One region of the Streptomyces sp. NPDC037290 genome, then DNA from elsewhere that is predicted to be linked to it. Evidence: riboswitches for the same ligand, from Rfam matches in the RefSeq annotation. Region 1 holds a riboswitch; the other holds the start of a gene.
The links. A riboswitch is a leader RNA that binds a small molecule or an ion and turns the genes downstream of it on or off. The one in region 1 is predicted to bind cyclic di-AMP.
Positions count from the first base shown of each region.

Region 2: linked by a shared signal. The riboswitch ahead of ACZ7HQ_RS21390 (transglycosylase family protein) and the one ahead of ACZ7HQ_RS32165 (M23 family metallopeptidase) in region 1 are both predicted to bind cyclic di-AMP.

Region 1 covers NZ_JBVJVZ010000011.1:219,910-225,199, reverse strand. Annotated here, with positions in the region: gene ACZ7HQ_RS32175 (tyrosine-protein phosphatase) at 1-485, opposite strand, end outside; gene ACZ7HQ_RS32170 (alpha-galactosidase) at 659-2,740, shown strand; cyclic di-AMP (ydaO/yuaA leader) riboswitch at 3,045-3,200, shown strand; gene ACZ7HQ_RS32165 (M23 family metallopeptidase) at 3,205-4,119, shown strand; gene ACZ7HQ_RS32160 (SGNH/GDSL hydrolase family protein) at 4,272-5,057, shown strand.
Region 2 covers NZ_JBVJVZ010000005.1:587,196-592,485, forward strand. Annotated here, with positions in the region: gene ACZ7HQ_RS21375 (nucleoside triphosphate pyrophosphohydrolase) at 1-619, shown strand, start outside; gene ACZ7HQ_RS21380 (cytochrome P450 family protein) at 616-1,926, shown strand; gene ACZ7HQ_RS21385 (transglycosylase family protein) at 2,077-3,165, shown strand; cyclic di-AMP (ydaO/yuaA leader) riboswitch at 3,348-3,521, shown strand; gene ACZ7HQ_RS21390 (transglycosylase family protein) at 3,526-4,215, shown strand; gene eno (phosphopyruvate hydratase) at 4,509-5,290, shown strand, end outside.

The DNA.
Region 1 (5,290 bases):
TCCTTGCCCGCCGCGCAGTGCATCAGCGCGGGCACGCTGTCCTCGGCGAGCGCGAGCAGCACCCGGGAGTGCTCGGCGGTGCGCTCCTTGACGATCGACCGGTACGAGGCGATCATCCGGGCCGCCCCCTTGCCGTCGGAGAGGATCCCGCGCAGCTGGTCGAGGTCGCCGTCGCGGACCATCTTCCAGAACTCGGCGCCGTCCGCCGGATCGCTCAGCGGCAGGTTCACGTTCCGCACGCCGGGCAGCTCGACGTCCGGGCCCTCCAGCTTCTGGTCGGCCGCGTTGCGGAAGTCGAAGACCGTGTGCAGACCCAGCGAGGCGAGGAAGGCCGCGTCGTCCTCGGTCGCGTGCGCCAGGTGACCGCTGCGGAACAGCACCCCGTGCCGCACCCGCCGTCCGTCCACGGTCGGCAGCCCGCCCACATCACGGAAATTACGCACTCCGGCCAGCTCCGGCTCGGTCGACGGGACCTGCTGCGTCACGGGGGCTCCTCACGCTCCGATCCCGCCGTCGCGGCTCGTCGGCGGGCGCTCAGTCGACCATACGACATCGGTTTCCTCGGGCAAGGAGTTGTCCACAGGCATTGTCACCGGCGCCCGCACGGCCCGATGATGTTGGCACGTGAGCGGATCTGTTGACACCTGTGAGGTCTTACGTGGTGGACATCGCCGAAGACGGTCGTACCTGGCTCCTCTCGGGGCCCACCAGCAGTTACGCCCTGCACCTCACCGACGCGGACGAGCTGCTCCACCTGCACTGGGGGCCCCGGATCGCCCTCGCGGACGCGCAGGCCCTGGCCGAGGACCCCCTGCCCGGCTACTGGCCCTTCGAGTCCCCGCTCGACGGCCGCGAGGAGTATCCCGTCGAGGGCGGCCCCCGGTTCGCCCGCCCCGCCCTGTCGGTGCGCACCGCCGAGCGCCGCGGCACGGAGTGGACCTTCCGGGCGTACGAGGTGGACGGGACGGCGGATGACGAGCTGAGGCTGCGCTTCGACGACGCCGGCCTCGCCGTCACCCTGCACTACCGCATGCGCGGCGATGTCGTGGAGCGCTGGGGGACCGTGGACAACGGCGGGGACGCGCGCGTGGAGCTGCTGCGGGCCGATGCGGCCACCTGGACCCTGCCCGACCGCGAGGGCTGGCGGCTGTCCCAGCTGCACGGCCGCTGGGCCGCCGAGTCCCGCCTCGCCACCGCCCCTCTCACCTACGGCGAGAAGGTCATCGGCAGCCGTCGCGGCCACACCGGCCACCAGCACCTGCCCTGGGTCGCGCTGGACACCGACGCCACCGAGGAGCGCGGCGAGGTCTACGGCTGTGCGCTCGGCTGGTCCGGCTCCTGGCGGATCGCGGTCGCCCGGCTCCCGGACGCGCGCGTGCAGATCACCGGTGGCGCCGGCTACGACGACTCGGGCCTGCTGCTCCTCCAGCCGGGGGAGTCGTACACCACCCCGGTCTTCGCGGGCCTGTGGAGCGACGGCGGATTCGGCGGGGCGAGCCGCGCCTGGCACACCTACCAGCGCACGTACGTCATCCCGGACGCCGGGCGGAACCGCCCGGTCCTCTTCAACTCGTGGGAGGCGACGAACTTCGACATCTCCGAGGAGCAGCAGCTCGCGCTCGCCCGCAGGGCCGCCCGGATCGGTGTGGAGCTGTTCGTCGTGGACGACGGCTGGTTCGGCGCCCGCACCAGCGATCGTGCCGGCCTCGGCGACTGGACCCCCAACCCCGCCCGCTTCCCGCAGGGCCTGAAGCCCCTCGCCGACCAGGTGCACGGCCTCGGGATGCAGTTCGGCATCTGGGTCGAGCCCGAGATGACCAACCCGGACAGCGACCTGTACCGCGCCCATCCCGACTGGGTGCAGTACCAAACGGGTCGTAAGCGGACGGAACTACGCAACCAGCTCGTCCTCAACCTCGCCCGAGAGGACGTCCAGGAGTACCTCTGGCAGCGGCTGGACGCCCTGCTCTCCAGCGCACCGATCGACTACGTGAAGTGGGACTTCAACCGCTGCTTCACTGACGCCGGCTGGCCCGGCGAGCCGTATCCGCAGCGCCTGTGGGTGGACCACGTCCGCGCCTTCTACGCCCTGCTGGACCGGCTGCGCGCGGCCCATCCCTCCGTCGCCTTCGAGTCCTGCTCCGGCGGGGGCGGCCGGATCGACCTCGGGGTCATGAGCCGCACCGACCAGGTGTGGACCTCCGACAACACCGACCCGCTGGACCGGCTCGCGATCCAGCACGGCTTCAGTCAGATCCACCCCGCCCGGGTCATGGCCGCCTGGGTCACCGACAGCCCGAACACCCAGCTCAACGGCCGGGTCAGCTCCCTGCGGTTCCGCTTCGTCAGCGCCATGGCGGGCGTTCTCGGAGTCGGCGGAGACCTCACCGAGTGGAGCGATCAGGAGCTGGCCGAGGCCCGGCGGTGGGTCGATCTCTACAAGGAGATCCGCCCGGTCGTCCAGCAGGGCGAGTTGTACCGGCTGCGGCCGCCGGCGGGCGGTCTGAGTGCCGTGCAGTACGTCCTGGACGAGGAGGCGGTGGTCGTCGCCTGGCTCCAGGCGCAGAGCTACGGCGAGCCGGTCCCGGCGCTGCGCCTGCGCGGACTCGACCCGACGGCGTCGTACGAATGTCGCGAAACAGGCAAAGTGCACCGGGGTGCCGTACTCCTGCACCACGGACTGCGAACCGGGCTCAAGGGTGACCTGGATGCAACGGTCATCCGGCTGCGTCGCATCTGAGATTTCTGTCCTAATTGGCATATTAATCCCAACTCGTTGCGACATAAGGAATCATGGCCGGGTGTGCGTGAGGAGCGTCATATTCGTGACCGTGCGTCGCGCGTCATGTTCACGTAATTCCCATGTGAAAAGGAAAAGGGGAAGGGTGCGGGAAGAGGGAATTCACGGAGGGTGACTTCATGTCCCGGATCCGATCTTCCGCCACGCGAACGGCGGGAACCGGCTGCTTGTTTCCCGCGTCCTGCTCGCTTACGTTCGCCACCGATCCGGGCGGAACGCCGAATCCTGCCGCCGCCCGGCGTCCCACACACTTGACCCGCGTTCGGCAGGAGCGGGGGACCCACCAGGTACGACTGCCTGTCCGGTCTCCGCGACAGGCTCGGGGTGAAGCCGTGATCGCACGGCCGGGCAACTCCAGCCCGAACCCGACAGCTCACCTCGCAGGCGCCGGAGAGGAATGCGCCATGCCTGGTAAGGGCAAGCACCGACGCCCCAAGTCCCCGCGTCTTTCCCGCTCGATCGCCGTCGCCGGAACCGGCGGCGCCGCCCTGGCCCTGCCGCTCATCGGAAACGCCGGGGCGCATGCCGCCACGCCCGCGCAGTCCCCTTCCGCACAGGCCGTGCAGTCCCCCGGGTCCCCTGTGTCTCCGGTGAAGCCGGCCGCTGCGCAGCCGAGTTCGGCGGTTCACACCTACACGGTGAAGTCCGGAGACTGCCTTTACACGATCGCCGACGAGCAGCGGGTCGACGGAGGCTGGCACCGCCTCTACGACGACAACCGCCAGGCCGTCGGCGGCGATCCGTCGCTGATCCACCCGGGCCTGAAGCTCGCCCTCGGCCGGCAGGCCGCACCGACCCGCACCGAGCCCGCTGCCCCGAGCCGGTCGTCGTCCGACTCGCACCCCTCCGCGTCCCAGGCGGCCCCGGCGACCCGGTCCTCCGGCACCGCCACCACGAAGACCGCCCCCACCGGCTTCACCCTCCCGGTCGCCGGCGCCACCATCGGCACCGGCTACCACGTGCCCGGCAGCATGTGGTCCAGCGGCCACCACACGGGCGTCGACTTCGTCGTCCCGACCGGCACCCCGGTCAAGGCCGTCGCCGCCGGCACGGTCGTCTCCGCCGGCTGGGGCGGCGCGTACGGCAACCAGGTCGTCCTCAGGCTCAACGACGGCCACTACGCGCAGTACGGGCACCTCTCCCGGCTCTCCGTCTCGGCCGGCCAGAGGGTGACCGAGGGGCAGCAGGTCGGCCTGTCGGGCGCCACCGGCAACGTCACCGGCCCGCACCTGCACTTCGAGATCCGTACGACCCCGGACTACGGCTCCGACATCGACCCGGTCGGCTACCTCCGTGAGCACGGCGTCGCCGTGATCTGACGCCGCCCACCACCGCGTATTCCTGGTTCGCAAACCATTTAAGGGTGTCTTATCTCACCGTTCGTCAACCCCTGCCTACGGTCGCGTAGGTCACATCCGACGGTGAATCATGGTCCGATGTGGCAGACGATTCGAAGAATGACAACAGATCAGTGATCGGGTCGTACGTGGCGGTGGGGGACAGCTTCACCGAGGGCGTCGGCGACCCCGGGCCCGACGGGGCGTATGTGGGCTGGGCCGACCGGTTCGCGGTACTCCTCGCCGACCGGCGGCCCGAGGGTGAGTTCAGGTACACGAATCTCGCGGTGCGCGGGAAGCTGCTCGACCAGATCGTGCAGGACCAGCTTCCCCAGGCCGTGGAACTCGCCCCGGACCTGGTCTCCTTCTGCGCGGGCGGCAATGACATCATCCGCCCCGGCACCGACCCGGACGAGGTGGCCGAGCGCTTCGAGCGCGCCGTGGCCCGGCTGACCGAGGCGGCCGGCACGGTGATGGTGACGACCGGCTTCGACACCCGTGGTGTCCCCTTGCTCAAGCACCTGCGAGGCAAGATCGCCACCTACAACGGGCACGTCCGCGCCATCGCCGACCGGTACGGCTGTCCGGTGCTCGACCTGTGGTCCCTGAAGTCCGTGCAGGACCGCAGGGCCTGGGACAGCGACCGGCTCCACCTCTCGCCCGACGGGCACACGCGTGTGGCGCTGCGCGCCGGCCAGGCCCTCGGCCTCGACGTCCCGGCCGACCCCGAGCAGCCGTGGCCGCCGGAACCGCCCCGGGGCACGCTCGAGGTCCGCCGCGACGACGTCCACTGGGCCCGCGAGTACCTCGTGCCGTGGATCGGCCGCCGCCTGCGCGGTGAGTCCTCCGGCGACCACGTCACCGCGAAGGGCACGTTGTCCCCCGACGACATCAAGCTGCGCATCGCCTCGGTGGCCTGACCCGCCCCGTCGTGCCCCGCCCCCGCACAGCCCGCGGGCGCGGGGCACGGGTGTGCGCGGGGGGTGGTTCCGCCTGGCCGTGTCGTTCGGCGGGGGTGGGCCCAGGCCTGTCCGGCGGATCAGGCCGGCTTGGGCAACGGTGTGTCGGCCCTCTTCTTGGGTTGGCGGGGCACGGTCCTGGTCTTGCCGAGGTGCCCGTACACCGTCGACCTCGGCACGCCGATTATGTCGGC
Region 2 (5,290 bases), on a different contig from region 1:
GCAGACCCACGAGGGCCTCGCCAAGTACGGCATCGAGGAGGCGTACGAGCTGGTCGAGGCGATCGAGGCCGGCGACCGCCAGGAACTGCGCGAAGAGCTGGGCGACGTCCTGCTCCAGGTGATCTTCCACGCCCGGATCGCCGAGGAGCACCCGGAAGCGCCGTTCTCCGTCGACGACGTGGCCGGCGGCATCGTCGCCAAGCTCGTCCACCGCCACCCGCATGTCTTCGGTGACGAGAAGGCCGAGACACCGGAGGACGTCAAGGCGCACTGGCTGCGCACCAAGGCCGAGGAGAAGCGGCGCACCTCGGTCACGGAGGGCGTTCCGCTCGCCCAGCCCGCGCTGGCCCTCGCCGCCAAGCTCGCCTCCCGCGCCCGCACCGCGAAGCTGGACGTCCCGCTGCCCCGCGGCGAGGGGATCGGGTACGAGCTGCTCGCGCTGGCGGTCCGTGCCGAGGCGGCGGGCGCGGACCCGGAGGCGGCCCTGCGGGCGGCGGCCCGGGCGTACCGGGAGGCGATCCGGGAGGCGGAGGGCGCCGGGCCGGAGGCTGCGGGCGCGGTCGGCGGCGGCCACCGGGACGCGGAGGCCCACCCGAGTCCGGATACGGTCGAGGAGTGACCGACCAGCACCACCCCCAGGCCGCTCGCGGCCCCGCCCCGGAATCGGCTCCCACCCTGTTCACCTGGGAGTTCGCCACCGACCCCTACCCCGCCTACGCCTGGCTGCGCGAGCACGCCCCGGTGCACCGGACACGGTTGCCCAGTGGGGTCGAGGCCTGGCTGGTCACCCGGTACGCCGATGCCAAGCAGGCCCTGGCCGACCAGCGGCTGAGCAAGAACCCGGCGCACCACGACGAGCCCGCGCACGCCAAGGGCAAGACCGGCATCCCCGGCGAGCGCAAGGCCGAGCTGATGACCCATCTGCTGAACATCGACCCGCCGGACCACACCCGGCTGCGCCGGCTGGTCAGCAAGGCGTTCACCCCGCGCCGGGTCGCCGAGTTCGCGTCGCGCGTGCAGGAGCTGACCGACCACCTCATCGACGGGTTCGCCGAGAAGGGCTCGGCCGACCTCATCCACGAGTTCGCCTTCCCGCTGCCCATCTACGCCATCTGCGACATGCTCGGTGTCCCGCGCGAGGACCAGGACGACTTCCGGGACTGGGCGGGCATGATGATCCGCCACGGCGGAGGGCCGCGGGGCGGCGTCGCCCGGTCCGTCAAGAAGATGCGCGGCTATCTCGCCGAGCTGATCCACAAGAAGCGCGAGGCGCTGCCCGCCGAACCGGCGCCCGGCGAGGACCTCATCTCCGGCCTCATCCGCGCCTCTGACCACGGCGAGCACCTCACCGAGAACGAGGCCGCGGCGATGGCGTTCATCCTGCTGTTCGCCGGCTTCGAGACGACCGTCAACCTCATCGGCAACGGCACCTGCGCGCTGCTCACCCACCCCGAGCAGCGCCGGCGGCTGCAGGACTCCCTGGCCGGGCGGGAATCGGGCCTGCTGGAGACCGCGGTGGAGGAACTCCTGCGCTACGACGGCCCGGTGGAGCTGGCCACCTGGCGGTTCGCCACCGAGCCGCTCACCATCGGCGGCCAGGACATCGCGGCGGGGGATCCGGTGCTCGTGGTGCTCGCGGCGGCCGACCGGGACCCGGAGCGGTTCGCCGACCCGGACGTGCTGGACCTCGCCCGCCGGGACAACCAGCACCTCGGGTACGGCCACGGCATCCACTACTGCCTCGGCGCACCGCTCGCCCGGCTGGAGGGCCAGACCGCGCTCGCCACGCTCCTCACCCGGCTGCCCGACCTCAGGCTCGCGGCCGATCCGGCCGACCTGCGCTGGCGCGGCGGGCTCATCATGCGCGGCCTGCGCACGCTGCCCGTGGAGTTCACACCGGAGTCCGGCAAAGCCGTAGAACGGTGAACATCAGGGACGTTCAACTCTGTGATCTTCACGTGATCTGCGCGGCATTAACTTGTGACAAGTGATCGTCTGCCGATACGTTCACCCATCAGCGTGGCGAGGTATTTCAGCGCGCCGCGCCGCTCCTGCTGTCGCACGAAAGGCTTCCGCATGCTCTCCGGGAACGGTCGTCACCGTCGCCCCCGTCAGGCTCCGGCCCTCCTCGTCGCGGCCGGAGTGACCGGCTCCGCCATCGCCATCCCGTTGCTCGGCGCCGCGAGCGCCAACGCCGCCGACGGCACCACGTGGGACAAGGTCGCCGAGTGCGAGAGCGGCGGCTCCTGGAGCGCGAGCACCGGGAACGGCTACTACGGAGGCCTGCAGATCTCGCAGGACGACTGGGGCAAGTACGGCGGCACGCAGTACGCCGACAGCGCCGACCAGGCCAGCCGCTCGCAGCAGATAGCCGTCGCCGAGAAGATCCTCGCCGACCAGGGCACCAAGCCGTGGGCCATGTGCGCGCTGACCGCCGGCCTGACCTCCGACTCCGCTTCGGTCGACGTCGACACCGGCGTCGGGGGCTCCGGCGGCACCGCCGGGCCGGGCGACACGTCCGGCTCGGCCGACAGCTCCGACTCGTCCGGTCTGCCGGATTCATCCGCATCCGGTTCCGGCTCGGACTCCAACTCCACGTCCGGCACGGACTCCTCGGGTTCGGATGCCTCCGGCTCCTCGTCCGACGCGAGCACCACCCCGGCCCCGAGCCCGAGCCGCCAGGACACCAAGGCCCCGGACGCGACCGAGGGTCCGACCGGGACCAGCACCCCCAAGTCCGACAAGACTGACAAGTCCGGCTTGACCGGAAGTGGCGGCTCGCGGGGGAGTGACAGCGCGCCCTCGGTGCCCCCCGGTACCGACGAATCGGACAATTACCAGCAGCCTGCCGGTTCTTGGAGTCTGATCGACACCGGTGCGCTCAGCAGTGGCGGGCGTCACCGCGGCGGCAGCGCGGATGAAAGTGCGGACGAAAGCGCGACAAACGGTCAGAACGCCGCTTCTTCGGGCCGTCACGCCGGCCGCGCGGCCAGCACCTACACCGTGCGCGAGGGGGACACCCTCGCCTCCATCGCCGACTCCCTTGGCGTCGACGGCGGATGGCGCGCGCTCTATGACGGGAACAAGAGCGTCATCGGCGCCGACCCGAACCACATCGCGGCCGGTCAGACCCTGGACATCGGTTCTGAAACGGTCCAGAAGTAGCGGCAGTTGACACCCCGTTTCGCCGCTGATGTCCGTTTCGGTGAAAGTGTGGGATGAGTCTCAGAAGCCCTGATCGTCTTTGAAATTCCCTCGATCACCTGTCTACGGTCAAGGCCGCTCGTCACCACGAGCCCCGGCATCCGCAACGCCGAATCCTGCCAGCGGTTGCCCGGGAACAGTCGTCGCGTCAAGCGCCGTGGGCAGGAGCGGGGGACCCAAGGTAAGTGCCGGTCCCGGCGGTTGACGCCGGTACCGGCTGGGGGTGAAGCCGCACCTCGCGAGAGCGAGCGTGCGGCCGGGCAACTCAACCGGCCCGAACCCGACAGCTCACCTCGCAGGCGTCGGTGAGGGGATCGATCCATGCTGTTCACCGGCAAGGGCAAGCACCGCCGTCCGTCCAAGGCCACCCGCGTCATCGCTCTCGCCGGCGTGACCGGCGCCGCCGTCGCCGCCCCGCTGATGGCGGCCGGCAACGCCTCCGCCGCCACCGCCTCCGAGTGGGACGCCGTCGCCCAGTGCGAGTCCGGCGGCAACTGGTCCATCAACACCGGCAACGGCTTCTACGGCGGTCTGCAGTTCTCCGCCTCCACGTGGGCCGCGTACGGCGGCACCGCCTACGCCTCGCAGGCCAACCAGGCCACCAAGGCGCAGCAGATAGCCGTCGCCGAGAAGGTCCTCGCCTCCCAGGGCAAGGGCGCCTGGCCGGTCTGCGGCACGGGCCTGTCGAGCGCCGCCTACAACGGCTCCGCGCCCAGCACCCCCTCGAAGAGCACGGCGCCGAGCACCACCACCCGCTCCACCGGCACGCAGGCCGCCTCCCGCTCCGCCGAGCGCACGGCCCCGTCCGCGAGCAAGACCGTCACCACCCCGACCGGCAAGAAGGTCAAGAAGGGCGACGGCGAGTACAAGGTCGTCAAGGGTGACACCCTTAGCACCATCGCCGAGAAGCACCACGTCCAGGGCGGCTGGCAGAAGCTGTTCAAGCTGAACAAGGACATCGTCGAGGACGCGAACCTCATCTACCCGGGCCAGCAGCTGCACCTGAAGTAGGCGCGGCGGCCCTCGGGTCCGCCCCCCGGTCCCCACGGGCTCCCCGCCCCGGCGCGTGTTCCCCCGTACGCGCCGGGGCGGGGTCTTTTTCTGTGTGCCCCGCGTGTTTCCCCGCTCTTCACCCCCACCCCCCTTTGTTCCGCTCATGAACAATGGGTACCGTCTGCGTGTCCCTCCCCGTCCACGGGGCGGTCGGTCGGTGGCTGATCCCCTGGAGACGGTTAGGCTCTAGTCGCAAGGCAGCGCCGTAAGGCACACCGCCCCGCACTTCCAGCGTCACATCCAAGAAGGAGATGCTCGTGCCGTCCATCGACGTCGTCGTAGCCCGGGAAATCCTGGACTCCCGAGGCAACCCCACGGTCGAGGTCGAGGTCGGCCTCGACGACGGCAGCACGGGTCGTGCCGCCGTCCCGTCCGGCGCCTCGACCGGCGCCTTCGAGGCCATCGAGCTGCGCGACGGTGACCCCAACCGTTACCAGGGCAAGGGCGTCGAGAAGGCCGTCCTCGCCGTCATCGAGCAGATCGGCCCGGAGCTGGTCGGCTACGACGCCACCGAGCAGCGCCTGATCGACCAGGCCATGTTCGACCTGGACGCCACCGACAACAAGGGCTCCCTCGGCGCCAATGCCATCCTCGGCGTCTCCCTCGCCGTCGCCCACGCCGCCTCCGAGGCGTCCGACCTCCCCCTCTTCCGCTACCTGGGCGGTCCGAACGCGCACCTGCTGCCGGTGCCGATGATGAACATCCTCAACGGCGGTTCGCACGCGGACTCCAACGTGGACATCCAGGAGTTCATGATCGCCCCGATCGGCGCGGAGTCCTTCTCCGAGGCCCTGCGCTGGGGCACCGAGGTCTACCACACCCTCAAGAAGGTGCTGAAGGGCAAGGGCCTGTCCACCGGCCTCGGCGACGAGGGCGGCTTCGCCCCGAACCTCGGCTCCAACCGCGAGGCCCTCGACCTCATCCTCGAGGCCATCAAGGAGGCCGGCTACGTCCCCGGCCAGCAGATCGCCCTCGCGCTCGACGTGGCCGCCTCCGAGTTCTACAAGGACGGCACGTACCTCTTCGAGGGCAA